Rubripirellula tenax: one gene and its partner. The protein of the gene in region 2 interacts with the protein of the main gene of each other region in a pairwise test. Links are inferred from orthologs where the notes say so. Each region holds a gene or a part of one and is shown on either strand. Other genes may lie near its edges.

Evidence for each region.
Region 1: the proteins of leuS (region 2) and ligA interact in binary tests that used the Escherichia coli proteins (3 or more experiments, as listed by UniProt). The link is inferred for Rubripirellula tenax from one-to-one orthologs.

Annotation. Positions count from the first base shown.
Region 1 is NZ_SJPW01000012.1:31,733-47,895, forward strand. The notes cover bases 7,019-9,983. They hold ligA (NAD-dependent DNA ligase LigA), read left to right. Parts: upstream 7,019-7,447; coding sequence 7,448-9,520; downstream 9,521-9,983. Other genes in these bases: Poly51_RS29035 (M50 family metallopeptidase), read right to left, coding at 9,517-9,983. Outside these bases: Poly51_RS28980 (hsp70 family protein), read right to left, coding at 1-453; Poly51_RS28985 (Hsp70 family protein), read right to left, coding at 489-2,297; Poly51_RS28990 (DUF2760 domain-containing protein), read right to left, coding at 2,322-2,852; Poly51_RS28995 (hypothetical protein), read left to right, coding at 3,269-3,730; Poly51_RS29000 (TadE/TadG family type IV pilus assembly protein), read left to right, coding at 3,794-4,225; Poly51_RS29005 (vWA domain-containing protein), read left to right, coding at 4,309-5,292; Poly51_RS29010 (TadE/TadG family type IV pilus assembly protein), read left to right, coding at 5,320-5,724; Poly51_RS29015 (DUF2203 domain-containing protein), read right to left, coding at 5,749-6,216; carbon storage regulator CsrA, read left to right, coding at 6,691-6,927; more of Poly51_RS29035, read right to left, coding at 9,984-11,601; Poly51_RS29040 (efflux RND transporter periplasmic adaptor subunit), read right to left, coding at 11,757-13,868; dcd (dCTP deaminase), read right to left, coding at 14,127-14,705; Poly51_RS29050 (Bax inhibitor-1/YccA family protein), read left to right, coding at 14,920-15,660; Poly51_RS29055 (LON peptidase substrate-binding domain-containing protein), read left to right, coding at 15,754-16,163. UniProt on the Escherichia coli protein: DNA ligase that catalyzes the formation of phosphodiester linkages between 5'-phosphoryl and 3'-hydroxyl groups in double-stranded DNA using NAD as a coenzyme and as the energy source for the reaction.
Region 2 is NZ_SJPW01000006.1:573,933-590,447, forward strand. What follows is about bases 4,099-7,415. They hold leuS (leucine--tRNA ligase), read right to left. Parts: upstream 7,083-7,415; coding sequence 4,299-7,082; downstream 4,099-4,298. Other genes in these bases: Poly51_RS23000 (Gfo/Idh/MocA family protein), read right to left, coding at 4,099-4,185; Poly51_RS23010 (PQQ-binding-like beta-propeller repeat protein), read left to right, coding at 7,360-7,415. Outside these bases: pgl (6-phosphogluconolactonase), read left to right, coding at 1-344; Poly51_RS22985 (hypothetical protein), read left to right, coding at 367-924; Poly51_RS22990 (glycoside hydrolase family 71/99-like protein), read left to right, coding at 921-2,081; Poly51_RS22995 (DMT family transporter), read left to right, coding at 2,197-3,129; more of Poly51_RS23000, read right to left, coding at 3,142-4,098; more of Poly51_RS23010, read left to right, coding at 7,416-8,628; can (carbonate dehydratase), read left to right, coding at 9,278-9,928; Poly51_RS23025 (DUF1592 domain-containing protein), read left to right, coding at 10,198-12,615; Poly51_RS23030 (DUF1552 domain-containing protein), read left to right, coding at 12,612-13,958; Poly51_RS23035 (ankyrin repeat domain-containing protein), read left to right, coding at 13,985-15,340; Poly51_RS23040 (hypothetical protein), read left to right, coding at 15,726-16,091; Poly51_RS23045 (right-handed parallel beta-helix repeat-containing protein), read right to left, coding at 16,229-16,515.

The DNA of each region.
Region 1 (16,163 bases), on a different replicon or contig from region 2:
GTCGACCGGTGACAATCGAGTCACATCGGCGTCGCCGTGCCACGGCAGGAAATCGGCCGAGCGATCAACACCGTCATGTGACAGCCAACTTTTGGCCGAAGCGATGCGCCGCCCCGGATGACGTGCGCCCCCGTCTCGGGCAGTCACGCCAACATGGTAACGAGATGCATCGCGGCTTGGTTCCCAAGGCAACTTCGCGTCGATATCTTCCGCGATCGGCGGCTCGTAGTGAAACGACGGCAGTGTTTCGCGAGCTTCCAGTTGGCCGACGTCGACCCATTGAGTGATCGCAAAGGTTTCGACGACCCAATCGGATACTTCAGTATCCACAAAAGCCATGGCGCAATTCGTCGTGCCAAGATCGATCCCGACGACGAACCGCGAGGCCGTTTCGTCGGGTGCGTTGGTTTCAGGCGAGGCGTGCGGTTTGGGCAAGATAATCGACGGTGTCAACGGGATTCGGGTCGGCAAAGCTGCGACGACGTACTTTAGTCACCCTCGCGGGTATTGAATTCCATTTTCCATTGGTCATCGCTACGAGACGCATGACACCAAAGTTCAAACATCCCCAACTCGGTGACTCGGCTGACGAAACGCACGGGGACGAATCGTTCGTCCCCCTTGGGGTCGCTGGTCGATTCGCTGGTCAACGTCAACTCGATCGGTTGGCCTTCGACCAACTCGTCCGGCGTCCATCGATCGAGCGTCTTTCCGACAGTATCGTCGCTACGCATGGAAGACGAAAAGAAGCGGAAGCGTGCAGACTGACCAACGACCAATCCGACTTCTCCGCCCGGCACTGCCGCCTCGGAACCTTCCTCCATCCCTTGTGCCGCAACGCACAAAGCTCGCATCGGTCTTGGGGCGCCGGGAATCGCCAATCCGGCCGTTTCGATCCCGATGTAGTAGGACCTGGCCGTTCCACCACGGATGCGAATTCCGCCGCACCGTTTCGACCAACCGTAATAAGTTGCTCCGACTGCGACGGCATTGTCCAGACCGTCCGACGTGCCCAACAACGTGGGTGCAGACGGACACCAACTCTCAACGACTTGTCGCATCCGCTGCTGTAACGTTTTGCTGCGGAACACGCCGCCGTTGAAGATCAAATGTGTCGGCGCGGATGCCTTGTCCGCATGGTCCGCCAAGAACGCGGCAACGTGTTTCGTGATCGACGGATCGGCTTCGTACGGCAACCCGATGTCTTGGAAACCCGAAACAACATTGCGTTGGGGCCGATCGTCCTTTCCACAGTTCGGAAAGAAGCCGTCCACAACCAGGCTGCGTGCCTCGTCCCCGGTCACGCGAGTGGAGATCGTGTTGCCGATCAGCGAACTGCCACGGCCCAAAATCGAAATCGTATGTTCTTCGGGTCCGTCCGCGGTAAGCAACTGCTCCTTCGCGTCACGACACGCGTGCCAAAGCGAAACGCTTTGCCAAGGGTCAAGATCGTGGCCTTCGGTTTGCAGTTTCGTCGCAACATGGTGAGCGAGCGCCAAGTCCATATTGTCGCCGCCCAACAACAGGTGGTTTCCAACGGCCAATCGGCGCAAGTTCAAATCGCCGTCGCTCTGCTCGACGCTCACCAGCGTCAAGTCCGTCGTCCCACCGCCAACGTCGACGACCAGCAACACATCGCCTGCCGACATTTGCTTTCGCCAATCGACCGCGTGATCGGCCAACCAGTGATAGACGGCGGCTTGCGGCTCTTCCAACAAGACAAAGTCCGCGGGCAAACCGGCCGCGACGGCGGCTTGTCGCGTCAGTTCACGTGCGGCCGGATCGAACGACGCTGGGACCGTCAAAACGACCTGTTGATCGGCGATCGGAGCGTCGGGATGCGCGTCGTGCCAAGCCGCGACCAAGTGCGACAAAAATCGCTGCGTGCAGTCACTCGCCGAAACCTTGGTGACTTCGTCGGGCGATTGCCATGGCAGAACAGCTTCGGTGCTGCCCGTTCGGCCGTTGCACAGCCAGCTCTTCGCCGCAACAACAACGCGCTGCGGATTCTCGGCCGATTGCTGACGCGCGTAGTGACCGGCAACGCCCTGCGACGGATCCTGGACCAATGGCGTTTTCAACGACTCGATCTCGCCGTCACGCGGCAGGTACAAAAACGAGGGCAGCGAATTTCTCGCCTCGATTTGACCGGGGCCGACCAATTGGGGAATCGGAAGCAGCCTAAGCTCTGGTGCAGAATATTGTTTCTTGACGCTACTCGAGTCCGGAATCGGCGCATACGCGATCACCGAGTTTGTCGTACCTAGGTCAATGCCAACGGTAAAGCGAGACGTCATCAAAGGTTCCAGATTCGTTGGTTACTAGTTCGCTTGAACTTGCACGGGCGCGATCACGTTAGCGTCGTTCTCGTTTCCCGTCCAAGTCGGCAGCGCGACTTTCGTAGCCACCCAGCCGTGGTGAATCACTTTGCCCGAGGTACCGCTGGATTCGCCAACCCATTGATACCGCATCGGCGACGAATCACTCGCGACGTCAATGTTGGTTCCGTCAGCGGCTTCGACGAGGGGTTGAATATCGAACAGTCGTTTCAAAACGCCACCACTCTGTTCCAGACACGGACGAGCGGCTGCACCGACCTGAGCGTCGGAATACTTGCCAAGGTCTTCTTGCAGCAGATCCAGCAAGCGTGATTCCCGTTGCAACGTCGCCAGCAGCGTGACCGCCGAATCGCGGATGGGCTTCGCAGGGGCAGGTGCGGGTTGAGCGACCGGCGTGGGCGGGGCGATCGCAGGTGGCGCCGTTTTCCCGGCCAGCAAATCGGCAATGTCAGCGGACTTTTGAGCGTCAAACAGCGCTGAGGTGAAGGCTTTGATGGCGATGCCAAGTCCCATGAGTGTCTACCGTTGAAGTGCGAGGCGTGGTGGAGTCGTCAAGCTTGGCGATCACCGGTTCTGCGTCAACCGGGCGCAAAACCCCAGCGACGTCGTCGCTATCGTAGCTGCGGTTGCAAAAACAGAGAATCACCGCCACCGGGCCGACCGTCGCCAAGTTGCCAATTGTGCGTTTCGTGACGATTGTCCGGCCGGTGGTGTGGCGGCAACATCCGTTATCAATCCATTTTTCTATCGCCCGCAACAGAGACAACCGACGAAGTTGCCGCCAATTTCTCTTTCCTAATCCACTTGACCGTCAGTTGTGTTGTAGGTTTCCACCGTAAGCCAACCCCCCGGCGTGCGATTGCACACGATGGGCAGAACGGCTTCGTTCTCAGTACTTCAAACCAACGCGAATACACGGGCGCTAAGAGATGAGCCAGACAACGACCAAACGACGCAAGGCACTGGTTGATCCCGAAGTCCAAGGCGGCGTACTCCGCAAGATCGCTTTTCACTGGTTGGTGTTCTTTATCTGCAACGCCTTGGCGCTGATGATCTGGATTCGCCTGTTCGAACAACCCGATGTCGCGTGGGGAAAAACGTTCGGTGACACCATGCGGCGGTTCCTGCCGTTTTTCGTGATCACCTTGGCGTTGATCCCAGCATTCGTCTGGGACACGCTCAAGATGACGAACCGGTTTGCCGGTCCGATTCTTCGGCTGCGTGCCGCTCTGGCAGATGCCAGCGAAGGTCGCGCCGTCGCTCCCCTGCATTTCCGCAGCAACGACTTTTGGCGTGAAATCGCCAACAACTTCAACTCGTTGATGGACCGAAACGAAACGCTTGATCCCAATGCAAGCCCCATTCTTGATGACGTTGATGAAGCGAAGTAGTCCATTTCAGTTGCTGTGCCTACGTCCTTCGAGTTGATTGCCTTCATTTTGGTTCCGTGGATCATGTCCCATATTCCTTCAAGTCCTATTGTCCAACGGCGACGCCGATTTTCAACAAAGCGTCGCGGTGTCGCGGCGGTTGAGTTCGCGGTCTGCTTGCCAGTACTGGTGCTGTTGGTTTTTGGATCCATCGAAGCGGCGAGTTTCATTTTTCTGAAACAGTCGTTGAACGTAGCCGCGTACGAAGCCATTCGCGAATCGATTCGTGTCGGCAGCGACAATGCTGCCGGCGAAAACCGCGCCATCAACATTTTGTCAGCCCGGAACGTGAACGACTTCGTCGTCAGTTTCCCCAACGGCGAAGCCCTTGATGCTGATCGTGGTGACGAAGTTGTCGTCGAAGTGAGCGCCCCCACGTCGACCAATAGCCCTCTCGCTGGCCAGTTCGTGGCCAATCGAGTTTTGACTGCCCGCATTGTGATGGTAAAAGAGTAAACACCCTGATGAACACAACTCGTCTCCTCAACACGTCTCTATTTGCCCGCCCAACCCGCCGTGGATGTGATCGTCGCGGTGCCATGCTAGTTCTGATCGTCGTCATGATGATTGGGTTCATGGTCGCCGTCGCTTTCTCCGTCGACGTCGCGCAAATGCACCTGTCTCGAACAGAACTGCGGTCGGCAACCGACGCAGCATCCAAGGCAGCGGCTGCACGTTTGGCCGAAACGCTCGACCAAAACCAAGCGATTGCCGAAGGACAACGAATCGCAGCCGCGAACACCGTCAACGGTGAACCGTTGTTGTTGGACGGCGGTGACTTCACCTTCGGACGCAGCGACATCCAACCCAGCGGGAAATTCGCCTTTTCGCAAGGCGGTTCGCCGCAAAACAGCGTCGCGGTCAACGGCCGGCGAACGACCGGTTCTCTTTCGGGCCCCGTTCCATTGTTCTTTGGAAACATATTCGGCGTCAACTTCTTTGAACCGGTTAGCAACGCGACCGCAACCTACATCGAACGTGACATCGTGTTGGTGGTTGACCGCAGCGGTTCGATGAGGGGACAAAAGTTCGCAGATTTGCAAACAGCGATCGACACGTTCATCACCACGCTCGATGGTACGCCCGTCGATGAGAAAGTGGGGCTCGCTTCGTACAGCCAATTCGCATCCGAAGACGTTGCGTTGACGGAAGACTTGACCCAGATCAGCAGTGGAATGGCAGCCCTTAGCGTCGGCGGACTCACCAGCATTTCACGCGGCATTCAAGCCGGTGCAAACGTGATGGCGGGAAGCGCGGGAACGCAATTCGTCGAACAGACGTACATCGTCATGACGGACGGTATCCACAACACCGCTGCCGAACCACGAATCATCGCCTCATCGCTAGCTGCTCCAAACGTAACCATTCACACGATCACATTCGGCATTGACGCGGACCAACCGCGAATGCGTGAAGTCGCGTTGATCGGCGGCGGACGTCACTTCCACGCCGATACCGGTTTGCAATTGATCGAAGTCTATCGCGAAATCGCGTTGACGCTCAGCACGATCATGACCGAGTAACCTAAGCAAGAACACCGGATCATCACTATGAAACGCTCTTCAAAATCGAATCAACGCCGAGGCACCACCGCAGTCGAATTTGCGATGGTGGCACCGCTGTTGTTCTTGTTCTTTTTTGCGGCAATGGAGTTTGTCCGCGTCGCGATGATTCGCCATACCGCCGACAACGCCGTATACGAAGGATGCCGGATCGGAATCATTCCCGGTGCGACAAACGCGGAAATTCGAACCGAGACCCTTCGCATCATGAGCTCGCTCGGGGTCAACAATGTCACTTTGAACGTGACACCGGCATTGATCGATGACCGAACCGACGAAGTCACCGTGCAAATCGAAATCCCCCTGGATTCCAACAGCTACGTGCCCAACAAATTCGTCGCCGGACGGTCGATCGTCCGCGAACTGACGCTCCGCCGTGAAGGCAACCGATAGCCGTTGAAACGGATCAGTCGAAGACTAACAGCCGACGGTCGTCGCGTCCCACTTTTTGCGGTCGCGCGACGTCTGGCCCAATTCATGCCAGTATTCCACGCGATCGTCGTCTGGTAACCAACAAAGAAAAACAGGCCGGCGGTTCAATTGCGCCGGAAAGTCGACGGATCCATCAAAAGGCTCGTGGGCTTCGACACCGAACGACGCCAGCTCGTCTTGGTACGACTTCAACTGATTGACGTCCTGGGCCAGCGAATCTCGCATATCCGACACCTCATCGAGGTATGCCTGACCGTTGAAGGTCTCGGGCAACGCGTCGATGGCACGCAGCTGCTCCTTCTGGGTGGCTACAGATGCGCTCAATCGTGCAAGATCACGAACGATTCGACGGACCAACGGCAGCGTCTTTGTGGCGCGAGCGGGGGTGTAGGAAATCGACTGAAGTGGATTTCCGTCGTTCGAGTCGTGGGTCTGATTGATGGCGCGAACCATGGGAATACCTTTTCCAAAGGGAGAAGAGGCGATCTCAACTGTGTAAGTGTTATGACGAGTCAAACCGTCAAACGGTTCCGGTTTGCAAACAGAATGAAGTCACCGTCCAACGGAACAAACTCTACGCACATCCGCTCCACGGACCACCAACAAAACATTTTCGGCGCCAAAACGCCGTGAAACTGTCCAATTGAAAGCATTTCCGCACGGTTTTAGCGATTCTGTGTCAAAACGGCCGTGGGAAGGGCAAAATTTATCACTTGTCAAGGCGGGATTCCTTGACGCGCCCAAATTTTGACCTAGAGTTGCAAGTGTCGGAAACAGCGAATACGCACGGAAAGAATTCGCGGGCACAACCGGCCTACGTAGCGGTGAAGCAGGAATCAGGGTCGATTCTAGAATCCTGCACGACATCGGAAATGTAGGCACGCACGAGAAACAAAAAATTGGGCCGGTTAAGGTAAAGGACGGAACATGCTGGTTTTATCAAGAAAAAAGAACGAAAGTATCGTCATCAACAACGACATCAAGATCGTTGTTGTTGAAATCCGTGGTGACAAGGTTCGGCTGGGTGTGGAAGCACCCCGTGAAGTGCCGGTTCACCGCCGCGAAGTCTATGACGCGATCCAGCGAAGTCTGGAAGCGGGTGAGTTGACCGTCGAGTCAACTGATACGCCCGTTGAATCGGGCGATGCCCCTATTGAATCATAGTTGAACGTCGATCGGCGCTTCCCAAAAGGAGCGTCGTTTGCGTTCCTTTCGGCGAGCGGGGTTGTTCAGTCGATTGCGTGAAAATAATTAGCGAAGTCGCGTTCCTGCGACGCTGATTTTCACCATCTGTTGTTCCTCAGCAAGAATTTCTAGCGGGCGGCCATCACCGCCTTGACGGGTTCGCCGTCACTTCGCTACAACGGTGCCCACAAGGACATTTGGAGCCGAATCATTGGCCCGCAACTGTCGTTGTTACATTGACGGTCCCTTCGTCTAGTGGTCTAGGACACTGCCCTTTCACGGCGGCAACACGGGTTCGAACCCCGTAGGGATCATCTCTGTTTCGGCTCTCACGTCGAAACACAAAAAGCTCGCTATATGCGAGCTTTTTTTATGCGCCGTGGACACGTACGTTAGCCACCGTCACCTGCTTTCGGTTGTATCGCAAATGTGAGAAAATTCAGAAACGTTGCCAACTCGGCACGCAACTCGACTTTTCTACGAAGTGAACCAAACCACCATGGCTACTTCTGCTGCGAAGCGTATCGAACAATTGCGTGGCGAGATTCGCCGCCTCGACCATCTCTATTACGTCGAGGCGACACCCGAGGTTTCAGACCTTGCATACGATCGGCTGCTTGAGGAACTCAAGGAACTTGAGGCCGCGAATCCTCAGTTCGCGTCGCCCGATTCACCAACGCAGCGCGTCGGCGACGCCCCCGTCGATCACTTGGTTCAAGTTCCACACTCCGTGCCGATGTTGTCGATCGATAATACGTACAGCCGCGAGGAACTGAAGTCCTATTTTGATCGAACCGAAAAGCTGCTCGACGGCGAACCCATCGAATGGGTGATGGAATACAAAATCGACGGCGTCGCCGGATCGATCCGGTACGAAGGCGGCGCGATGACATTGGCCCTGACGCGTGGCAACGGCGATGTTGGCGATGACATCACGCACAACATTCGCACGATCCGAGATCTGCCGTTGGCAATGGTCGGGCAAAAGATCCCGCCGGTGATCGAAGTTCGCGGCGAAGTTTACATGACCAACGCCGACTTGGCCGACCTGAATCTGCGGCAAGCCCAATCCGGTGAAGAACCCTACAAAAACACCCGCAACGTAACGGCCGGAACAATCAGGTTGCTGGATCCGGCAATCGCGGCACAGCGAAAGCTGCGATTTTTCTGTCACGGCGTGGGACAAACCGACGGACTGAAAGCAAAAACACACATCGAATTTTTGCGTGAAGTTGGACAATTGGGTATTCCGCCCACTCCCGACGTGCAACTGTTCCCAAATTCTGCGGCCGCACTGGAAGCCGTGGCCGCGCTCGAAGAAGAAATGCCCGAGTTGCCATTCGAAGTCGACGGGATTGTTTTCAAGGTCAACGACTTCAACCAACGCGATCGACTGGGAATGCGAAGCAAGAGCCCACGCTGGTTGATCGCTTACAAATTCGAACGCTACGAAGCGTCGACCATCCTGACCTCGATCACCGTCCAAGTCGGTAAAACGGGAACCATCACCCCGGTCGCCAATTTGACTCCGGTCGATATTGCCGACACCACTGTATCCCGCGCTTCGTTGCACAACGCCGATGAAATCGAACGGCTTGACGTCCGCGAGGGCGATACCGTGATCGTCGAAAAAGCGGGAAAGATCATTCCGAAAGTGGTCCGCGTCGAAAAGCATCTTCGCAAAACCGATCTGCCGAAATGGACATTCCCGACGGAATGCCCACAGTGCGAATCGGAACTGGTGCGTGATGAAGGCGGCGTCTACATCCGCTGTCCCAATCCATCGTGCCCGGCCCAATTGCGCCAACGTTTGGTCTACTTTGGAAGCCGGACCGGCATGGATATTGATGGACTCGGCGAAGAAGTCGTTGATTTGTTGATGAGCCATCGATTGATCGAAGGCTATGCCGACCTCTACCGCCTGAACGTCGATCAAGTAGCAGCGCTGGCATGGCCCAAACAGCGTAAGGGCAAAGACGGCGCGATGATCGATGTTCTCTTCGGTCAACTCAACGCGGAAGCCTTGATTCGCGGTATCGATGCCAGCCGTGATCGTGGATTGGCGCGCGTGCTGTCGTCCATTTCGATTCGTCACGTGGGGCCGCGTGTCGCCAAGCTGATTTCTCGAGTCCACTTCACGATCGGTAAGTTGATGGACGCGTCGATCGATGATCTGGCGTCGATACACGAAATAGGCGATCGAATCGCCAAGAGTGTCGTCGAATTTTGCAGTAGTCCAACCGGCAGGCAACTTTTCGCGGACCTTGAAACGGTGGGCGTCAAGCTGTCCGACCCCGAGCCAGAGAAGATCGAAGGCAGTCCCATCGTGGGCAAGTCGGTCGTGGTGACCGGCACGCTGAAACAGTTCAAGCGGGACGAGATCAAAGGGTTGATCGAAAAACTCGGTGGCCGGGCATCATCGAGCGTCAGCAAAAAGACAGACTTCCTCTTAGCCGGCGAAAAAGCGGGCAGCAAGTTGGAAAAGGCGGAAAAACTAGGCGTGAAGATCATCACCGAAGATGAGTTTCAAGCAATGCTCGACAATGCGTCGAGCGACTCCGAATCAGTCTAACGGAATCGCAACAAGCCGCTCAGCCATCTCGATGCTCGGCCGACGATCGAAACCGGCGCCGCATCGATTCGTGTCGTTGCCATCGCCCCGGTGATTAGCGGTGCGTTGTCAGCTTTTCCCAGCTCGACACGGACCACGTACGAGGTCTCCAGAGGGTTCTGGGACCGAGCCGCTCGCACGTCATCGCGTCGATCGGCGTTCTGAATCTCGTCCCATTCGCTGTGTGCGATTTCGACGACGGTTCCGGAAAATTTCTCGGAAGGCATTGTCTCCAGGACCATCTTCACTTTCGCTCCCACAGCGATTCGTTCGACCTGGCTCTGTTGCAAAACAATCTCCGCATCCCAAGCGTCATCGCCAAGGATCGTCATTAATTCATGCCCCGATTCCAAGTAACAGCGGTCGTTCTTCGCATCCGTCGGAAAACCGGACCAACTGATCAAGCGGTTTTCGACGGCCGATTGAGAATCGAACGCGCGGTGGGGTGCCGCGATCAACCTGCCACTGCTAGTTGCCTTGATCGCCAAACCGCTGCGACGTTGCGAATGAGTTGCAAGCTGCGCCGTCAGGTCTTGCAACAGTGATTCCTGCATCGGCAATTCGTTTGCAATTTCCGGCACATCGAAGGCGGCACGCTTCATCGATTCGACCATCAATGTCTGACTCTTGTGCCGACCCTGAATCCTTTGGAATTGCATTTCAATGTCAGAGTTTTCCAGTCTCGCAATCACCTCACCTTGTTGCACGGCGTCGCCGGGGCGTTTTTCTAGAACGCTTAGAGTGCCCGCGGTCGCGACGTAAATCGGCGTTTCGTTGCGCGGAACAATCTTGGCTGTCGACGAGACGCCCGACGGCAGCGGGACGAACGAAAACGCGACCAACGCAGCGGTAAGTGCGGTGGTGATCATCAATCGGTTCATGCGAATGTTTTTTCGGCGTGCGGGATTTCGAAAGAATTTGAAGGGGCCACGGAGCGTCGCGAACAACATTCCCCCTGCGGCGAACGCACATAGCACTCGGCCGACCGACTCGAGGCCGTAGGGACGAAGCAACGTCGCCACCAACCATAGGATCGCCAGCGTCAGCGACCATCGATACACGAACGCCGCAACCGCATAGACGAGCAGACTAACGCGTTCGAAGCCGGACATCGGTTCATCGGTCAACTCATCAACACCGAACAACGCTCGGTTGGCGTGACCCGACAACAGACGACGTGACTTTTCACCCAAATTGGGAACGTCCACCAAGTCGGACAAAACGAAATATCCGTCGTAGCGAAGCAGCGGGTTTGCGTTGAACAGTACTGTGCTGACGCTGCAGACCAACATCACATTCATGGCGACGTAGTGGACCATTCCCGGCGCCGTCGAGGCCCAAACCAACGTCGCAATCGATGCCAAGAAGACTTCCGTAGCGATGCCCGCCAATCCGACGGCCGCGCGCTGAAAACGACTGGGCAGCATCCATGAATCGGACGTGTCGCAGTAGAGCGCCGGTGTAAACACCAACAGCATCGGCCCGATCTGGTGACACTCGCCGCCGAAGTGTTTGCACATGATGGCATGTCCTAGCTCGTGCAGCACCTTCGTAACGCCAATCACGCACGCCAACACCAGCATGGCTTCCAAACGAATCCAACTCCCCATCGCCGGGAATTGCGCCGCAAACGTATCGAAGTGAATCACGAAAACGGCTGCAGCCAAAGCAAGCGTTAACAGGAACGCGGCTGTGCCGAATCGACCCAAAAACGGTCGCACCAAGGGATACAGTCGCTTGAGCAGCGGTTCGGGATCGACCCCCGGGAATCGAATGAATAGCAAGCCGGATAGATGGCCGATCCATTTTTGACGAATCTCTTTTTGCGCACGTTCGCGAAGCCGATCGCCCTGGAGCGCGACATCCGAAATCGTCAGACTGATTTGGTGAAAGCGAAAGACCAGTTGGTTCAACTCGGCCGTCGTGACTTTCTGTGGACGATAGGCGTCCTCGTAAGCCAAGCGAATCTCTTCCAGCGTTCGCTCGCCATCCAGTTGCTCCAGCACAAAGTACTCATCCGGTCGAAGGCGATGGTACTTCATCGCGATTGGATCCTTGACCACGACCGCCGATTCATGCTTGTGTGTGGTCCGGACGACCTTCAAATCCAACCGCCTGCGTACGTTCAACCGATGGCCCGCGGAAGTGGGTTTCGTTGGCGTGGGCGGAACGGGACGAAGTTGGTTCAAAACAGTCCCTAGAAGTAGAACAAGACGTTGCGATGGACAAAGTCAAAGACGTCGCCGAACCAACTCCTCAAGATCGATCGTCGACCACAAGCAATCTTTGCCGTCACATCGGCGCCGCTGCGCATTTCGCTCGCATTGAATGAATCAAATCGAACGACGTTTTCGGGATCCATGTGGATCACCGCCGCCGCGTCGACGACCTGTTGTCCGGTATCGTCCATTCGCGAAGCGGTAGCGATTTCCTCAAGCGATGCTGAAAAAGTCGATTCGGGCAGGGTTGCAACCGCGAACTCGATCGGCAACTGCGGGTTCGATTTGGAAGCCTCGATCACGGTTCCAGCATCACGATCAGGAACCTTCAGCTTTAAAGTCCAGGGTCCGGTTGGGTCGACGACCGAGACAAGAAGGTTGCCGCGGCCGATCGGGCGGTCAGCCAATCGTCGGGACAATTGCCATCCGACGACCTGGCCGGAAATTGGGCTCGTGATCTGAAGTTCTTTTTGTTGAGCTGCCAATATCGTGCGTTGACCTCGAAGGTTGGCCAGTTCACTTTCCACTTGCATCAACTCGATGGCCATGCGACCGGACTGGCTCGGATCTGATTCGCCGCTCAGTCGGACCGCTTCGATGGACGCCAATCGCGATATCGCCGTTTGGATCTCGCCCCACAACGCTTCGGCGCGGCTTTCTAAGTCTGCGTTCTCGAGCGCAACCAACACGTCGCCTGCTTGTACATATTGGCCATCGTTCACCAAGACATTCTTGACAGTGCCGTCGATGGTTGCGAACACATCGCGTCGGTGACTCGGTTCGGCGGTACCACTGACGACGACATGGTGCGTGACGTTGATCAGAACAGATGCCGTTGCCATCGACGCAAGTGCGATCAATGCAGCGACAACCCACGGCAATCGCCCATTGCCAATCAGCTTTCCAACACCCTTCCACAATCCAAGCCCAAAAACGCTTTGATGTTCCAACGAGTTTCGCAGCGCCAACGTCGCTTCGCTGGCAACGATGTTCATCGGTAACGTGACAGACGCGGGAACGTCGCCGCCGAAGTACTCCAGCATGATGACGCCGATGCACGGGCCATCGCCTGAGAACGGATCGAAATCACCTGCTTCGACGCCATCGGCATCCTCACTCGGTACATGCAGCGGCAAGATGATTGCCGAGGTGACGGCAGTTTCGTCAAGATAGTCGTCCAGTGGCTGTTGAATCTGGGGCGGAATCAAGTCGCCGCCCGGCAATACCAGCGGCCGCGACATCACGACGGCAGCGTTCGTCAACCGTTCGACACAGCGAACTGCATTCCCTCGTTTATCCACGACCGTCACACCGCTAACCGCAGCAACGCGAAGTTTCGATCCCCGTCGTTTCAACACCGTTACGCGATCCGACCCGAGCAGCCGTCGTGATTCGTTCGCGATACGGAAGCATGTCGCATCAAGATCCAGGTCGAGGTGCAGTACACGCAAGGACCGATTGCCGGCAAGTCCGCGAGGCTCCTCTGGTGCAATCAGCTGTTGCGATTCGACCGTGTCGCTTGGTGCAGTGGTTGATCGCTTTCCTGATGCGACTGGAAACTGATCCACCAACGATCGTGCCGCTTCGCCATAGGTTTGCAAGAGCCGCAGGTCTTCGATCTGGGTGATTGCCGACGGTCGACTTCGCAGCGGGTATACCAACAACAGCGCCGCTCGCGATGGCGTCGCTGCCACTTCGATCCTCAGCCCACGTGCCATCGCATCACCGGCCGGAAACTCGATTGACTCGTTGTTCGAATCGGAATCCGTTTCGATCGGGATGTTGCAGGCCACGGGAGAACTGCTAGCCGACGCCAACAAACCCAGCAACTCGTCACGCGAAATCTGGGAGGACAGCGCCGGATCGGCAACCAACATCATCGGCGCCGACCAATGGGCGGCTTCAATGGCGACCAATCCGCATCGAAAGTTTTCGACGATCTCTGCCGCCAGACGTTTGTAAAAGTCAGTCCGGTCTTCCGCAACCTCCGCCATCGCGTGGACACGGTCCCATATCAGCGTCGACCCCGTCGCGGTCCCAGGCGGTCGCGTTGTCGGAGAAGTCTCGGTGGGCTCAGAAGAAGTGCTCAAGGCAGCGTCTGCGGCGGCGAGTGGAAAAGTGAAGCGGTTCGAACCGCCGAAAGTTCCTCACAAGCTACTCCCAGCCGTATCCAACCTTGCCACTAGAGTACCCCCCAGAGACGCCAAACTCAACAAATTGCGTCGAATGCGCAGTTTGTCGCGATTAAATTGGCCTGCCGACGCGGACCAAAACTGCTGCTGACCGGGCCAAATTGTATTGCACATGCTGACTTGACGAACGCCCATCACGACCTTGGGACCAAGCGTCTAGCGGGCCCCGTGCAACAGTTCATCGAATTTCAGTTCCAACTGCGTTTCGTTGACTTCGGCGCCGAGTTCGCGAAACATCTGGCTGGGACGAATATCACGGCTGTTTTGATATTTCTCACTGGAATAGCCTTCGCAAGTGCCCTCCAGGCCAAGGTAATAGATCTGACAAACCTCCATCCCCGCGTAGATCCGGACCGGCTGAACGCAATGCATTTCTAGTGTCCAGGTCCCGCAATATCCAGCGTCGCCCAGGCTGCCGCCCGGATTGATGAACAAACCCAATCGGCCCAACGAACTACGGCCCTGGATCATGGGAACCAAGCCGTGGGTTTCGGTGTACTCGACGGTCCGACCCAAAAACAGCTGGTTTGGCTGCAGCGTCAGCCCCTCTTCCGGGATCTCGATACGCCGATATCGGTTGGGCGATGCCGCGTCGAGAACGACTTCCTCATAGACCAACAACTCGTTGTGGAGCGACAAGTTGTAGCTATTCGGGTTGAGCCGAGCCTCGTCGAACGGTTCAATTCGTAGCGTATCGTTCTGGCGCCGCCGAATCTCATCACCTGAAAGAAGCATGATCGCCTAACTGGGGCTCGGGCTGGTCGGTTGGAAAGTTCCCGCATTGTCCGACATCGCGTTGGTCGAGTCAATCATTTACTCTCCCATCAATACCACAAGTCGACGTATATTGAGGCCGTTGCGACATCAGTTTCGGAATGATTGGAAAATCCTCTCAATCTGACGGCCCCGCCAACCCAATATCTAGACACCACCGCACGGAAAGAACCCAATGCAAATCGATAGCCCGAACCCATACGCCGTTTCCTCCATGGGCACGCCCGCTGCATTCGCGGCCGAGAATGAACGTTTAGGGTTCATCCGGAAGACGTACGCTCACATGACCGGCGCCATCCTGGCCTTGATCGCGATCGAAGCCGTGCTGTTTGCCGTCGTTCCTGCTGCGACGATGAACGCACTGGTCGGCCGCATGCTGGGCGGTTTTGGCTGGATGATTGTTCTCGGACTGTTCATGGGAGTCAGCTGGATTGCACGCAGATGGGCGAACAGCAGTACATCGAAGGGAATGCAGTACGCGGGCCTCAGTCTGTACGTTTTCGCCCAAGCAATCATCCTGCTGCCGATGTTGTATGTCTGCATTCGCGTCATGGGCGAACCCAATCTGCCCATCATGGCGGCTGCGATCACCGCGGTGTGCTTTGTCGGTCTGACCGCGTTCGTGTTCGTCACCGGCGCGGATTTGGCTAGTTGGGGCAAGTTTCTGGCGCTCGGCGGTTTTGTCGCAATGGGAGTCATTGTCGCCGGAATCGCGTTCGGCTTCTCGCTTGGCCTTTGGTTCAGCGGTTTGATGGTCGCGCTGGCATGTGGTTACATCCTCTACGACACGTCAAACATTCTGCATCACTACAACACATCGCAATATGTTGCTGCTTCGCTTGCCCTGTTCGCATCGGTTGTGTTGTTGTTCTGGTACGTGCTTCAATTGTTGATGGCTTTTTCCAGCAACGATTGATCGGCGGCTTGGACGACGCACACTGCGTTCGGTTTTCCTCACTGTCACCGCGAACCAACGTTTGCGGCCAGAAACCATGCGAAACTTGGAACCATGCACAACTTGGATGACATCACGAATCTGCCCGACGACTTCGACAGTCGCGTTTGCTTGTTCCCATTGCCAGAGTTGGTGCTCTTTCCTCACGCGATGCAACCGCTGCACGTTTTCGAGCCACGTTATACCGAGATGTTGGCCGAGTCTTTGGCGAGCGATCGATTGATTGCGATGGCTACCTTGACGGGCGGGATCGCGGCAATGCCCAACCAGAGTCCACCAATCGCGTCGACCGTTTGCATCGGACGAATTGTTTCGCATGCCGATCTTGGCGATGATCGCCACAACATTCTGTTGGTCGGGGCGAAACGTGCAAAGGTCGTTTCAGAACTCGATGCCGGCCGGACTTTTCGCATTGCTGAAGTCGACGTCAATGACGATATCTATCCGCCAATCGGTGCGGAACA
Region 2 (16,515 bases):
GAAAAGATAGCGACGGCGTTCCCCAATTCGACCTTGTCGTCTTGGGAATGGGCGACGACGGGCACACCGCTTCGATCTTCCCGCATCAGATGGAATTCTTGACGTCGTCGGACGTTTGCGAGGTTGCGACGCATCCGACTTCGGGACAGAAGCGGATCACGTTGACGGGGCCCGTGATCAATCATGCCAAGAAAGTGGTTTTCTTGATCACTGGGGCGAACAAGAAGGGAGTCTTAGTCGACGTGGTGAAGAAAACTGGCCTCTTCAAGACTTACCCTGCGTCCTTTATTGATGCGACCGATTTAACGTTCTACGTTGATGAAGACGCGGCATCGGGTCTGTAGCGCACATCGATTGAACGAGCAGATGAAGTCTAGAATCACAACCCTCGTTGCACTGCTGGCCGTGTCGTGGGTTGTGATGCTGCTTACTCATGAATTCGGGCACATCCTTGGCGGATGGTGCGGCGGCGCAACGCTGGTGGACTACGATCTTGCGCCGTGGCGATTGCCCTACTCTCTACACAGTCCTGATCCCCACCCGCGATTGACGCTGTGGGCGGGACCGCTGGTCGGAGCGATTTTTCCACTTTGCGTCGCCGCAATCGTATCGGTGCGTGCGGTTTGGTTCGTCGCCGACTTCTGCCTGATCGCAAACGGCGGCTACTTGATGCTGGCGTGGATCACGGGAGACCGATTACTTGATACGCCGCGGATGATGGCGGCCGGAGTGCATCCGGGACTTGTTGCGATATACTGCCTTGCCACGATTGGGCTGGGATACGTTTGGTTCCGGGCGGACTGCATTGCGGTCCTCCGTCCAGATTCCCGGACTCAACACAGTCGTTCGGCGCAAACGCATGCACAGGATTCCGAGCGTTCGAAAATAGAATCAACTGACACTCTGCAGGACAAATGCGAATGAAACGATTCACCGCCTTGTGCGTCGCCTTCGCATATCTGTTTTCGATTGCCAGTGCTGACGAACCGATGGCACCGGTTCGTCCGTTAGTCCTAGCCCACTACATGCCATGGTTCGTTGCAAAACCGACCAGCCCTGAGTGGGGCTATCACTGGACGATGAATCACTTCGATCCTGAACAGATTATCGACGGAAAACGGTCACTTGCGTCGGTGTACTACCCCGCCATCGGTCCGTACGATTCCAGTAACGAAGACGTGATCGAATACCATTTGCTGCTGATGAGTGTCGCTGGCATCGACGGCATCATCGTCGATTGGTACGGGCTGCAAGACTGTTACGACTATCCGATGCTTCACCGCAACACCACGAAGCTGATCGAGTATGCCGACCAGATCGGAATGAAGTTTTCAATCTGCTACGAAGACCAAACGCTGGTACCGTTGGTCGAGAAAGGAATTGTCAAAGACTCCGATCGCGTTAAGCACGTAGCATCGGAAATTCGTTGGCTAAACGAACATTGGTTTCCGAAAAAGAATCATGTTCGAATCAACGGAAAACCCGTGATGTTATCGTTTGGCAATGCAGGGCTTTCCAATGAACAGTGGACGCAGTGTGTTAGCGGACTTGAGTTCCCGATCGCATATTTCAGCGAACATCATCGACGCGACGGTGCTACGGGCGCGTTCGATTGGCCAATCCCGGGGCTGGCGATGGAGGCGGTCGATCGGTTCGTGCGTGACGCGACTGCTTGGGAAGCGGCAATTCCCGTCGTGTTTCCGCGTTTCGTCGATGCCTACGGAATCGCAAAAGTGCGAGACAGCTATCCCAACATCGAAGATGAAGCTGGCAAAACGTTTCGAGAGACTCTTCGCATCGCTCAGGCGATGCACCCGGCAATCATCCAAATCGCTACTTGGAACGATTGGGGCGAAGGAACCGTGATCGAACCGAGCGAAGAGTTCGGCGACCGCGACCTGCGATACCTGCAAAGCGTACTGAAGGGACCGACCGCCGACTCGGCTTCGTTGCAATTGCCCGGGCAACTGCTTCGCCTTCGTCGTAGTGGAACGGCAAGCAAGAGTGATCTCGATCGCGTTGCAGAATGGATTCGAAACGGAGACTTCGCTGCCGCAACTTCGTGGCTCCAGTCACGGTGACGATCCGTTAGAAAGCGTCATCACGTGAACCTTGCGACGGCAATCCGAGTCGTGACGGAGATGCGCCGCGCCCCGCTGTGCATCCAGGGTGCCCTTTCTCACAAAAGCAGTCAACGTGACCGAACCGACCGATGGTGAAACGAACAATCATGGTGAAAGCGCCATTCGGTTTCGCTCGGGAGTCGTGCTGGCCATCGTTGGCACGTTCTTGTTCGCATTGAAGTCCATCTTCATTAAGTTGGCGTTCGCCGAAGGCGTCGGGGCAACGTTACTGTTGACGCTTAGGATGTTTTTGGCGTTGCCGTTTTATGTTTTCGTGTTCTGGTCGCTCCGTTCGCGTGCCGATCGAAAACCGATTGCTACATCCGACTTGGTTCGGTCGTTGGGGCTCGGTTTTCTGGGATACTATCTGGCCTCGTACCTAGACCTGAGCGGGCTCGAGTATATCTCGGCACAACTGGAACGGTTGACCCTGTTCACCTATCCCGCCATGGTTGCGCTATTGGCGTGGTTGTTCTTGGGCGAAAAAATCGATCGTCGGATCATTGCTGCGATCGCTCTTTGCTATTTCGGCGTCGTCATGATGTACGGCCAGGAACAAGCGTTGACCAGCAGCAGTGATGTGCGTTTCGGCGTCGCACTGGTCGTCGGAGCGGCACTGAGCTACTCGTTTTACATCTTGTTTGCAAAGCCAACGATGCAGCGGATCGGAAGTCGCGAATTCACCAGCTTGGCGATGATCGGATCGACGTTTTTTGTCGGAGTCCATTTCGCAATCACAGACCCAATCGCCAGCGTCCTAAACGTCAATCCGATTGTTTACGTCTATGGTTTCGTTCTGGCGTTCGTTTGCACGGTATTACCCAGCTTCATGATCAACGAAGCGATCGTGCGGATCGGTGCGACGCGAACGACGGTGATCGGGTCGGTCGGTCCCGTGTTGACGATGGGATTGGCGATCGGAATTCTCGGCGAACCGACGTCGATCCAACATATCGGCGGCATGGTGATCGCGATTTTGGGCGTTAGTTTTGTCGCAAAAAAATGATCGCGGCTTTGCTTAGGCCAGCTTGATGATCTTTCCGGTCTTCGCACTGTCATAGATTGCGCGGATAAGTTCCACGCTACGGCGACCTTCGCGTCCGTCCAAAACGGAAGGACGTTTTTCGTTGATGGCAGCGATTACTTCTTCAAACAACATGGTGTGGCCGTGGTGTCCGATGGCGGCCGGATCCGCTGCTCCGCCGCCGGTTTCCGTTCTACCCGCCATCCTTTTTCGCACCGCTTCGTCTTCGTCCGTTTCGTCGGCAAATTGCCACTGCTTGATATCCTCTTCTTCCAAGATCGCGGTGCCGTGACTGCCGCTGATTTCGATGCGTTTTAGCGAACCGGGGTAAGCGGTCGTCGTGGCTTCGATCACACCGAGTGCGCCGTTTGCGAATTTCAGCGTGGCGACGGCAACGTCTTCGACTTCGATCCGCTCGTGGGTCATTGTCGCCGTCATCGCACTGACTTCGGCGACGGGGCCCATCAGCCAAAGCAACAAATCGACGGAGTGGATCGCTTGGTTCATCAATGCGCCGCCACCATCGAGCTGCCAGGTGCCTCGCCAAGCGCCACTGTCGTAGTACTCTTGGCTGCGGAACCACTTCACATAGGCGTCGCCCATTGTGATCTTTCCGAAACGACCGGCTTCCACGGCTTGCTTCATCAAGCGGCTTGATTCGTGAAAGCGACTTTGGAAGGTGACCGCCAATCGCACGCCGGCTTCGTCGCAGGCACGAATGATTTGGTCGCAACGCTCGGTGGTGACTTCAAGCGGTTTTTCAACGATCACGTGTTTGCCTGCCTTCGCAGCGGCAATCGCAGGATCCAAGTGCGCGCCGCTGGGCGCGCAAATCGAAACCGCTTGCACTTCGGGATCGGCCAGCATGGCTTCGAGCGAGTCGAACGGTTTGCAGTTGTGTTTTGCGGCAAACTCAGCCGTGGGTTCCAGTCTGCGACTGGTCGCGCCGACCAAATGGGCACCCTTCGCGTCGGCGACCGCACGAGCGTGAAAATTGGCGATCATGCCAACACCAACAATTCCGATTCCGATACTCATACTACTTGCTTTCTCGATTCTCTTCGTGGACCCGCGACGTTGCCGGCGGGGCGTTCAATGATTGGGATGATGGTAGCCCCGCCCGCGGCGTTGCGGGGGCACGTAGGGTGCTGCTATTTGATGACTAAGTTTACAAGTCTTCCAGGGACAATGATTCGCTTGACGATCGTCTTGCCTTCGATCAACTCTTTGACCTTCGGATCGTTCAACGCCATTTCCGCCAGCGCTTCCTTCGTGGCATCCGGCGCGATGTTGACCTTTGCTTTGATCTTGCCGTTGATTTGAACGGGCACTTCGATACTCGATTCCACCAAAGCGGCTTCGTCCCACGTCGGCCAATCGAGTTTGGCGATCGATCCAGTTCCGCCCAGACGTCGGTGCAGCTCTTCGCACAGGTGCGGCGCATACGGAGCCAGCAAGATCAAGAACGTCTTGATGGCATCGGTCGGACGAGTCTCGGATCGTGTGAAGAAGTTCGTAAACTCCATCATCCGCGCGATGGCGGTGTTGTACTGCATGTTCTCAGTATCTTCGGTGACGCGTTTGATCGTCGCGTTGAGCATCCGGTTTTGGCCTTCGTCACATGCTGCGTCCGTCAGCCCCGGACTGAGCACATCGTCATCAGAATCTTGATCGACGACCATCCGCCAAACGCGATCCAAAAAGTTACGGACCCCACCGACGCCGGTCATTGCCCATGGCTTGGTTGCCTCCAACGGCCCCATGAACATCTCGTAAAGACGAAGCGAGTCCGCACCATACTCGCGGACGATCACATCCGGGTTGACCACATTGCCGCGACTCTTAGACATCTTGTGCGCGCGGCTTTCGATTCGGATCGACGCATCTGACTTCAACACGAACCCGTCGCCCTTCTTGTCGACGTCTTCATCTTGAAGCGTTTTCGCGACAAGTGTTTCGCCCGACTTGCCGGACAAGTTACCGTCGGCATCGCGACGAACTTCATTTGCCGAAACAGGATTGCCCGCTTCGTCTTCGTATCCCGTGTACTCGACTTCGCCCAGAATCATGCCTTGGTTGACGAGTCGACCGAACGGTTCCGCGGTCGACACGTGTCCTCGGTCGAACAGCACCTTGTGCCAGAACCGCGAATACAACAAGTGCAGCACCGCATGCTCGGCGCCTCCGACATACAAATCGACCGGCATCCATGCTTTCTCTTTCTCCGGATCAATCAGCGCCGAATCGTTTTTGTTGTCGATATAGCGGAGGTAATACCAACATGATCCGGCCCATTGCGGCATCGTGTTGGTTTCACGTCGATAGCGTTTGCCGTCAATGTTGACGAACAACCAATCGTCGGCTGCTTTCGCCAACGGCGGTTCCGGACGACCGTGCGGTTTGAAGTCCTCGAGTTCCGGCAGCCGAACCGGCAATTGCTCCACCGGCACCCCGCGTTTTCGCCCCGTCGGTCTCCCCGCGTCGTCGACTTCATGCAAAATCGGGAACGGTTCGCCCCAAAATCGTTGGCGACTGAACAACCAGTCTCGCAGCTTGTAGTTGACGGCTTCAACGCCGGTGCCCTCCTGGGTCAACCATTCCGTGATTTCAGATTTTACGTTTTCGGTTTTCATGCCATCGAAACGGCCGCTATTGATGGCGATTCCGTGGCCAGCAAAGCATTTTTCGCCGGAAACGTATGCGTCGTAGTCTGGGTCGGTCTTGGGAGGCTCGACGACTTGGATGATCGGCAGATCGAATTGCTTCGCGAACTCAAAGTCACGGACGTCGTGCGCCGGCACCGCCATGATCGCGCCCGTTCCGTAGCCCGCCAAGACATAGTCGGCGATCCAGATCGGAATCGGACTTCCCGTGACCGGGTTGATGGCGTTGCTGCCCGTAAACACACCGGTTTTTACCTTGTCGCCTTCGGTGCGTTCCCGGTCGCTCTTGAACGATGCCTTTTCACAGTACGCCGTCACCGCGTCGCGCTGCTGGGCCGTCGTCAAGCTCTGGACCATCGCGTGTTCCGGTGCGATCACCATGTATGTTGCGCCGAACAGTGTGTCAGGTCTTGTTGTGTAGACACGCAGTCGCTCGTCACCGACGGCAAAGTCGACTTCGGCGCCGGTGCTTCGGCCGATCCAATCCTGCTGCAATTTTTTGATGCCGAGCGGCCATTCCAAATCATCCAGCCCGTCGAGCAAGCGTTCCGCATAGGACGTGATCCTCAGCATCCATTGGCGAAGCGGGATCCGTTTGACGGGATGGCCACCAACTTCGCTCTTGCCGTCTTGGACCTCTTCGTTGGCTAATACGGTTCCCAGTTTGGGACACCAATTGACTAGCGCGTCACTTTCGTAAGCCAAGCGATTCGCATCACGATAATGGTGGACGGCATCGTCGCCTTTCGCCGACACGTCGGCAGGTATCGGCAACTCGGCAATCGGCCGCCCCTTTTGTTGCTCGGCATCGAACCAGGTGTCATACAGTTCTAAGAAGATGAACTGGGTCCACTTGAAGTAGTTTTCGTCCGTCGTCGCTAGCACTCGGTCCCAGTCATAGCTGAAACCCAGCATCTTCAGTTGACGCGTGAAGTTATCGATGTTTCGTTGCGTTTGGATTCGCGGATGTTCACCCGTTTTGATCGCATGCTCTTCGGCCGGCAATCCGAAGGCGTCAAAGCCCATCGGGTGCAGCACGCTTTCACCGCGGGCACGCCAGAAACGCGATGTGATGTCCGTCGCCGTGTAACCTTCGGGGTGACCGACGTGTAACCCATCGCCGCTAGGATAGGGGAACATGTCCAGCACATATCGTTTTTTGATCGTACCGTCGGGCCCGGCAACGGGCATGTCCGGCGTGGCGAAAGTGCGATCAGATTCCCAGAAAGCTTGCCAGCGAGGTTCAATTTCGGCGGGGTTGTAACGGGGCATAGAACGTCGGAACCAATTCAAAAGGCCAAGGAGGACGGGTTGGGCGAACCGCGAAACGGTAGACGCCGAGCAATGATTCTAGGAAATCGACGAAGGCTGGTAAGGTGGACCAATCGGGAACTGTTAAAACAATCACAATCGGCGGCTCACGACGACAAATTTCGGATACGGATAGGCAATCATGCAATCACTAGGTTTTTCTCACTGGACAACGATTCTCGTGCTCGCTGGATCAGTATTTTCCGCCGGATGTCGCCCCAGTTACGAGGTCGACGTGGTGTCCGCCAAACAAAGCGGCGTCGCCATCAAGGACATGGCGTCCGAATTGAGTCCCCAGGATTGGCCATCGTGGCGTGGCTCCCAACACGATGGCGTCGTCCGCGATGCGGCGTCGATCCCGGGTGATGGGTTCCAATGGCCCGAGTCGGCCAAAGTGATCTGGACCAGCGACGTGCCCGGCCGTGGACACAGTTCGCCGATCGTGGTTGGTGACGCCGTTTACTTGGCGACCGCGCTCGACGAAGAACAACAGCAGCGGGTATTGTGCTTCGACCGCGAGACGGGTGAAGTCCGATTCGACAAGCTGATTCACCAGGGTAACTTTCCAACGGATCGCGAAGTTCACAAGAAAGCGACCAACGCAAATTCGACCATCGCCAGCGACGGCAAGCGACTTTACGTCACCTTCTTCAACTCCCAATCCATTTTCGCTACGGCATTGGACATGAACGGCGAAGAAGTTTGGCAGACAAAGGTCGGCATGTTTGTATCGCGATTCGGATACGCCCCTTCGCCGATCCTCTATCAGTCGCTCGTCATCGTTTCGGCGGACAACTCTGGCGGCGGTTACATCGCGGCGCTCGACACCGAAACGGGGGAAGTTGCGTGGCGCATCAAGCGAGGCGATACCGACAGCTACTCCAGCCCCACCGTCGCCAATGTTGGTGGTCGTGATCAATTGTTGATCAGCGGCGACGGAGCCGTCACCAGTTACGATCCGGCAACCGGTGAATTGTTGTGGCGGACCGCGTGTATTTCAAAAGCAACATGCGGAACTGTGATTGCGGCCGACGAACGGATCTTCGCCAGCGGCGGTTTTCCCGATGAGGAAACCGTGTGCTTGACCGCGGATGGAGAACGCGTCTGGTCAAACGAGACCAAAATCTATGAACCGTCGTTGCTCAGCCAAGGAGGTTTTTTGGTCGCCGTCAGTGACGACGGTATCGGATTCTGCTGGGACGCCGCGACCGGTGAACTGCATTGGAAAAAACGCATCGGCGGCAACTTCAGCGCATCACCGGTGGCGATCGGCGACGTGGCGTTGGTGCCGAATTTGGACGGAGACTTGCACGTATTTCGCATCGGCGAGCGTTTTGAACAAATCGCGAAGTATCGGATCGGTGTAGATTCGTATACAAGCGCCGCCATTCATCGAGGCGATTTACTCCTTCGGGTAGGGGGCGAAAACTTGGCCAAGCGGCTAGAGCGGTTGGTTTGCGTACAGTTGATTGGCGATAATGTCGGACAACCGGTGCTAATCGAGTGAGATCTTCGGCACAAGTGGGGAAATAGGGATAGACTTCGGTGATGGCTCAAAGACTTTGCAAAGGCACCTACGCTTTCGGATTGTCAACAGAGCTATTGCGGCTGAACTGATTGAATTTTGTGCTGTTGTCGTTATTGGGTTGGCGCGTCTATGTGATGTCGTTCCGCCCTCCGGCCTCATGCGGAAAAAGTAAGCCAAGCGCGCACCTTCCTAAGTTCCACCATTTTGTACCCCTATCGAGGCCATGTCAGAATCATCCGAAGTTGATCCGCTCTGCGAAAAAATCATCGCGTCGCTGCGTCGCAACAATTTGCACCACATCAGTTGTCGAATCGACGAAAAAGGTCTTCGTTTGATAGGACATGTTGAGTCTGATGAGGAACGTGCAATCGCCTTTGCCATTGCGAGAACCACCGCAGGAACGACAGCCTTGAGCAATGGAATCGAGGTTCGCCGCAACAAAGATTGAGCCAATGTCTAAATTGGTCCATCTAAATGGAGCATAGCTCAGCATCGCGTTATCCGGGGCGAAATAACGGATTCTCGATGAAGCATTGCCTCACGCCAAAAACGTGTGGCGTTGGCCAGTCCGATCGTGGATACTTTACCAGCATAAGAAAGACTGGTTTTCACGTTTGGAACATTGACTGTGCTGCATCTCAAACATCTTCTCGAAAACAACAAGGCTTGGTCTCGGAATATTGCGGAGACGGATCCATCGTTTTTCGAAATTCTTTCGAAGAACCAGAAACCCGACTACTTGTGGATTGGGTGTTCCGATTCACGCGTTCCCGCCAATCAAATCGTTGGATTGCGGCCAGGTGATCTGTTTGTTCATCGCAACGTCGCCAACTTGGTCGTTCACACCGATCTGAATTGTTTGTCGGTCATGCAATACGCGGTCCAAGTGCTTGAAGTCGAGCACATCATCATTTGTGGCCACTACGGGTGCGGCGGCGTTGGCGCGGCGCTCTTTCACAAAGAATTGGGTCTGATCGAAAACTGGCTGCGGCATATTCAAGACGTCTCGATGTTGCATCAAAGGGAATTGGACGCAATCGAATCTCCCAAAGATCGCGTCAACAAGTTGTGTGAATTCAACGTGATCGAACAAGCTATGAATGTGTGCAGAACGACTATTGTTCGCGACGCTTGGCGACGAGGCCAAAAGTTGGCAATCCACGGATGGATCTATGCCCTCGACGACGGGTTGCTACAGGACTTGTCCATCACCGTTTCGGCGGCGGAAGAAATCGAGTCCGTTTACGAACAAGCCATCGCCAACCGACGCCGCGCTTGACATCGATACGGTCGGTCGTCGATTGTGATTCGCCGCTGCCTCGCCCATCTGTCGCGCCAGCGGGCAGGCGGGTAGTTTTCGAAGACTATTTTGCCCCGAAAGCTGCCGATGAGTCGGCCAAACGTCTATCCTGGTGTGGAACAGACACGTCCATTCGGCCTTCGGGCAAGAATCAAATCAGCACATCGGCGACTTGCCGTGCCACTGCCCCCGCCAATCCGACGCTCCTTTCCCACCTTTTGCCAAGCAATCTCCCCTCGACGTTCCCGATGGTTGATCCCTTCATGAAGACAATCTGTGTTCGATCGGTAATGCGATCGTTTCTGTTAGCGATGTCCTGTGTTTCTCTTTGCGTGGCATCCGCTTGCATAGTTGCCAATGGGGCTGACCTTACACCGCTCGCTTCACAGGTCGACGCGTTCGTCGCACAACACTGTTTGGACTGCCACAATTCCGCTGACAGCGTCGCCGGGCTGGATCTAGAGTCGTTCGACTTTTCTTCCGCGACATTCGGAAAAGATGAATTTGACCATCGAACGTGGGAAGCCGTCTTGCGACGCACCGCCAGCCGTCAAATGCCTCCACCCGACGGCGAACGACCGAGCGAGTTGGAGTACCAGGATGCGACCCAATCGATGGCGAAGCTGTTGAAACAACGGCACCAGGATTTTCCGAATCCCGGTCGCACCGAATCGCTGCGACGATTGACGCGCACCGAGTACCAGAACGTGATTCGCGATCTGCTTTCGCTGCCGATCGATGCCTCCACGATGTTGCCGCCCGACGAATCGAGTCACGGGTTCGACAACATCACCGTGGGCGAGTTGTCGCCGATGTTGATGAGTCGCTATTTGTCGGCCGCACAGTCGATCGCTCGCTCTGCAGTCGGTCGAACCGATTCCGGCCCGATCGGAACGACGATTCGCGTGCCGGCCGATCGTACCCAGTCGTCGCACGTCGAGGGCTTGCCGCTTGGAACGCGTGGCGGAACGGCTTTCGATTACCACTTTTCTGCATCCGGTTCGTACGAAATCGAACTCCGTTTGACTCGCGATCGCGACGAAATGGTCGAAGGTTTGACCGAACCACATCATATCGACGTGTTGCTTGACGACGAACGCATTCATCAGTTTGCGGTCAAACCACCGCCCGGTCGCAAGGACTTCACCCATGTCGATTCGCATCTACGGACGAGGATCGATGTGGTTGGTGGGACTCACCGCGTCGGCGTGACGTTCCCCAGCAAGGGCACGTCGTTGGCGCAAACCAAACGCCAACCGTTCGACGCCAGCTACAATCGCCATCGTCATCCTCGAAGCGAACCGGCGCTATTCCAAGTGTCCATTGTCGGACCGTTGGAAGCATTGCCGTCCGAAGGGATGTCGGATAGCCAAGCAAGAATTTTTCAGTGCCGTCCGGCGGCCAACGCTACCGAGTCTGAACGATTTGCTTGCGCACGACAAATCATCGGCTCCATCGCACGGTTGGCATACCGGCGTCCCGTCACCGACGAAGACCTGAGCTCGCCGATGCATTTCTATGTCGAAGGCGAACGTGAGGGCGGTTTTGACGCGGGAATCGAGTTGGCTTTGACGTCGGTTCTGATCAATCCCAACTTCCTATTTCGGATCGAGTCGGATCCGGACAACGCGATCAGCGGCGAAGCCTATCGGATCACGGACGTTGAACTGGCGTCGCGAATATCGTTCTTTTTGTGGAGCAGTTCACCGGACGAGGAACTGTTGGCACTCGCCGAAACGAACCAACTGCATGAACCGGCAACGCTGTCCGAGCAGGTTCGGCGGATGCTTATGGATGATCGATCCGTGTCGCTGACCACGAACTTTGCGGCCCAGTGGTTGTACTTGCGAAATCTCGATTCCATCACGCCCGATTTGCGATTGTTCCCCGATTTCGATGACAATTTGCGGCAAGCGTTTCGGGGTGAAACCGAGTCGCTGTTCCGCGATATCGTTGCGAGCGATCGCAGCGTGATGGACCTGATCGCGACGGAGTCCGCTTTCTTGAATGAACGGCTTGCCAAGCACTATGGAATCAGCGGTGTCCTCGGCAGCCATTTTCGAAATGTCGATTTGCCGGCTGACAGCATTCGAGGCGGACTGCTGCGTCACGGCAGCATCTTGACCGTGACGTCATATGCGACACGAACGTCGCCGACGATTCGCGGCCATTGGATCCTGAAGAACATCCTCGGGACGGCCCCACCACCGCCACCTGCGAATGTGCCCAACTTAAAAGAGAAATCGACGCTGGCCGCGACCAGCGTCCGCGATCGACTGGCCCAGCATCGTGCCGATCCGGCGTGCGCCAGCTGTCATGATTTGATGGATCCGGTCGGATTTTCGCTCGAAAACTTCGACGCCGTGGGGCGATGGCGCGATTTTGACGGCGAGTTGCCCATTGATTCGGCGGGAACGTTGCCCGATGGGGCAACGATCGGTGGAATCGACGAGCTCGAAGCGGGTATACTGGCGCGTCCCGACATGTTCGTGACCACGATGACTGAAAAGCTTTTGACGTTCGCGTTAGGACGCGGGATCGAGCCCGAGATTGGTCCGACGGTCCGAGCGATCGTAGGCGAAGCTGCAGAATCGGATTATCGGTTTTCTTCACTCATATCGGCCATCGTCTCCAGCGATGTGTTCACCCACCGGAGTGCTCCATGATGATTCCTCAAAAGGCTCTGTCCCGACGAACGGTGCTGCGTGGTGCGGGCGCCGCGTTTGCGTTGCCGCTGCTGGACGCGATGATTCCATCGATGAAGGCGACAGCCGCGACGCCGGCGGCTGCCGAGCATCTGCGGCGGATTGGTTACATCTACATTCCGATGGGATTCAATCCGGCCCAATGGATTCCGCAGGGCGACACGCTGGAAACGCTGTCGCCATCGCTGATGCCGCTCGATTCAGTGAAAGATCAAGTCACTGTCGTTACCGGCATGGATCTACAGAACGCGTACCCCGGTTCGCATGCCACGTCAAATGCAGCGTTCCTAAGTGCCGCTCGTGCGAAACGTACCGAGAGCACCGACTATCGATTGGGCACTACGGTCGACCAGATTGCGGCCAAGCAAATCGGACATCAAACGACGCTACCGTCGCTTGAGTTGTCGATGGATTTGTTGTCGACGGTCGGCCAATGCGACAACGGCTACGCGTGCGTTTACCAAAACAACTTGTCGTGGTCGTCACCGACAACACCGCTTCCCAGCGAGGCACACCCGCGAATCGTATTCGAGACACTCTTTGGCGACGGCGGCACGCCCGAGCAAAGGCAAGCCGTGTTGAAGAAACGAGCCAGCCTGCTCGATTCGGTGACTGATGAAATAAAGCGACTGAAGAAAGCTGTCGGCCCCTCGGATCGAAACAAGATCGACGGCTACTTGGAAAGCGTTCGCGAAGTCGAACGACGCATCTCGAAAGCTGAGCAGTCGGCCAAGGACAATCCGCTTCCCGACTTGGATCGTCCGGTGGGTGTGCCGGCGCAGTACGCCGACCACGCGCGGCTGATGTTCGATTTACAATTGTTGGCGTTCCAAGGCGACATCACCCGAGTGGTTTCGTTCCAACTAGCTCGCGAAGCCAGTACGCGAACGTACCCAGAAATCGGCGTCCCGGATCCTCACCATCCGATCACCCACCACGGCAACGATCCGGAAAAGCTGGAAAAGATTGCCAAAGTCAATCGTTTCCACATCTCGTTGTTTGCCGAGTTCTTGGAAAAGTTGAAGGCGACACCCGAAGCGGGCGGATCGCTGTTGGACCACACGCTGTATTTGTATGGCAGCGGAATGGGCGACTCGGACGCTCACGATCACACGAATTTGCCGATCGTGGTGGCCGGTGGTGCAGCAGGCAACATGCGTGGTGGTCGACATATCCGATACGAGACGCCCACCCCGCTGGCGAACTTGCATTTGACGTTGCTGAACAAAGTCGGTGTACCACTGGATTCATTCGCCGATAGCGATGGTACCGTCGAAGATCTATTCGATCCTGTCAGTCTGTAAAATCCGTGATGCCGAAGGTCGAATCGATGAAGTGCTTCAGTTTGTTCATCGTGCTTGGTTTGTGTATCGCGATGAATTCGGTGTTGGCAATCGATGGCCAGGTCGTTGACCTACGATTGCATCGTGCAGCACAGTCGGAAAACCTTGCCGACGTTGAGAAGGCGATCGGCGAAGGCGCTGACCTTGACGTGCCCAACGTTTACGGGATCACACCACTTTGGATCGCATGCTCGAACGGGAATCGAGATATCGCGGTGGCGATGTTGAAGAATGGCGCTGATGCGAACAAGGAAGTTGCTGGCGGCGAATCGCCATTGTTAACCGCAGCTCGCGTGGGTTCGCGGCCGATCGTTGAGGCATTGATCGGGCACGGTGCAAAACTGAATCACACCGAGCGCAAAGGCCAAACGGCGCTGATGTGGGCGGCGGCCGAGGGGAATACCGACGTCGTTGACGCACTGATCGAAGCCGGCGCCGACGTTCACGTTCGGACCAGCCAAGGGTTTACCGCCAATCTGTTTGCCGCTCGGGAAGGTCGTTTGGAAGCCTGCCAGCGATTGATCGAAGCCGGCGTGGACGTCAACGATGTCATGGATCCGAAGAATTCGTCGGGAAGGAATCCGCGAAAAGGAACATCCGCCTTGATGCTTGCGGTTGAAAGTGGACATTTTGAACTTGCACTATGGTTGGTAGAGCGAGGCGCCGATCCGAATGATCAACGCAGCGGTTATACGCCATTGCATGCTTTGACTTGGGTCAGGAAAACCGATCGTGGCGACAACGTGGAAGGCGATCCTTCACCACGAGGATCCGGGTCGGTCAACAGCTTGCAGTTCGTTCGTGCAATCGTTTCAGCCGGCGCGGATATCAACGCGAAGCTTGAAAACGGGCAAGGTGGTCGAGCAAAATTGAATCGAAAGGGCGCGACGCCTTTCTTAATGGCAGCGAAAACGGCTGACCTTCCGTTGCTTGAGCTACTTCACGAACTCGGCGCCGACCCCACCCTTACCAACGTCGATGACTGCAATGCATTGATGGCTGCAGCCGGAATCGGTGTGGTGGCGGTCGGTGAAGAAGCGGGAACCGAACCAGAGGTGATCGCAGTGATGGATTGGTTGGTCGATTTGGGGCTGGATCCGAATCATGCCGACAAGAACAAGGAAACGGCGATGCACGGGGCCGCCTACCGAAACTATCCGCTCGCAGTCAAAAAGCTAACTGAACTTGGTGCACGGCCGGATGCCTGGAATCACAAGAATACGTATGGCTGGACCCCGATCATGGTCGCATCGGGAAAACGCCCCGGAAGTTTCAAACCGTCGCCTGAAACAATCGCCGCGCTCCAGACGGCAATCGATGCATCAAAGATGCGCGATAATTGATCAAATCAGTGCGAAATGAACACGGTTTGCTTCAATTTTAATCACTTCCCTTCATTCCCGGTCTATTCCGCGATCGATCGATTTTTCGTAAGTGCTTGCTGAGCAAGTCGTTATCGCTAAGGGAAACCAGAGGTGCATTGCAAGCGACTGCAAATGGCGCGTATTTCGCTGCACGTTCAACTGCATGTGTTGCGAAAGGGAAAAGTTTCCGTTCCAGCTATATCGCAGCATTCCGTAACGGAATCGGGGTTGCCGCTACCAGTGGTTTAGCGTGAGAATGAGAGCTCATCATGATTCTCATCTCGCTGAGGCTGATTTGCTGGTGACGCGATTGGATGCGTCTTCAGCGGTCGGCAACCCTCCACTCTTCTTATCGAGAATTCTAATGACTGTTTCAATTGCGTTTACTTCGTTGATGGACACGACGGTAAAAAGTAGTAGCCAGAGACCGACTGCACAGCGCAACGACGAAAAACGAATAGTTGGGGAGCAATCGTCCACATCGGACGCTGGATGTGAATCGAGCCTCAATCCTTTGGTGGCTGTCGCAGCGCAGTTGCAAGAGATCTCGGATGCGATCGCGTTGACTGGATTCCGCGAACTTCGTTACGTCCGTCTGATCGTGACGGGAAACGAGCTATCACTCGAAGGCCACGTCAGTACGTACTACATAAAGCAACTCGCGACCGAGACGGTCCGGCCGCTTGCGAAAGAGCTGCAAATACGCAATCGATTGATCGTCGACGCCTGAGAAAACAACAACTCTGGCAAATCCGACTGCCAGAGTCTCAACGTTTTTTGTTGACAAAGCACCACGTTCCACTCGAAACTCTTAACGAGTTCCGATGGCCCGCAAAGCAAATTGCGGCACGCTCCGCTTGGCGTACTCTATGGTCGTGACGAACCGAACACGGTCGGGATAAAAGCGATCAGGTCGGTGTTGTTGATCAATCCGTCACCGGTGGAATCCAGTCCGGGAATGTATCCAGCCGAATTGAACAACGATCCAACAAATGCGATCAAGTCCGTGTTGTTGCGGAGTCCGTCACCATTGGTGTCACCAAAAAGTCGGAAGAAATTGTCATTGGGCACAGCGGCTCGAAGTTGTCCACCGAATTCGACGTTGGCACCCATCGTCGCTCCGCCGGCCACCGCTTGAATTTGAGCTCCGTTGA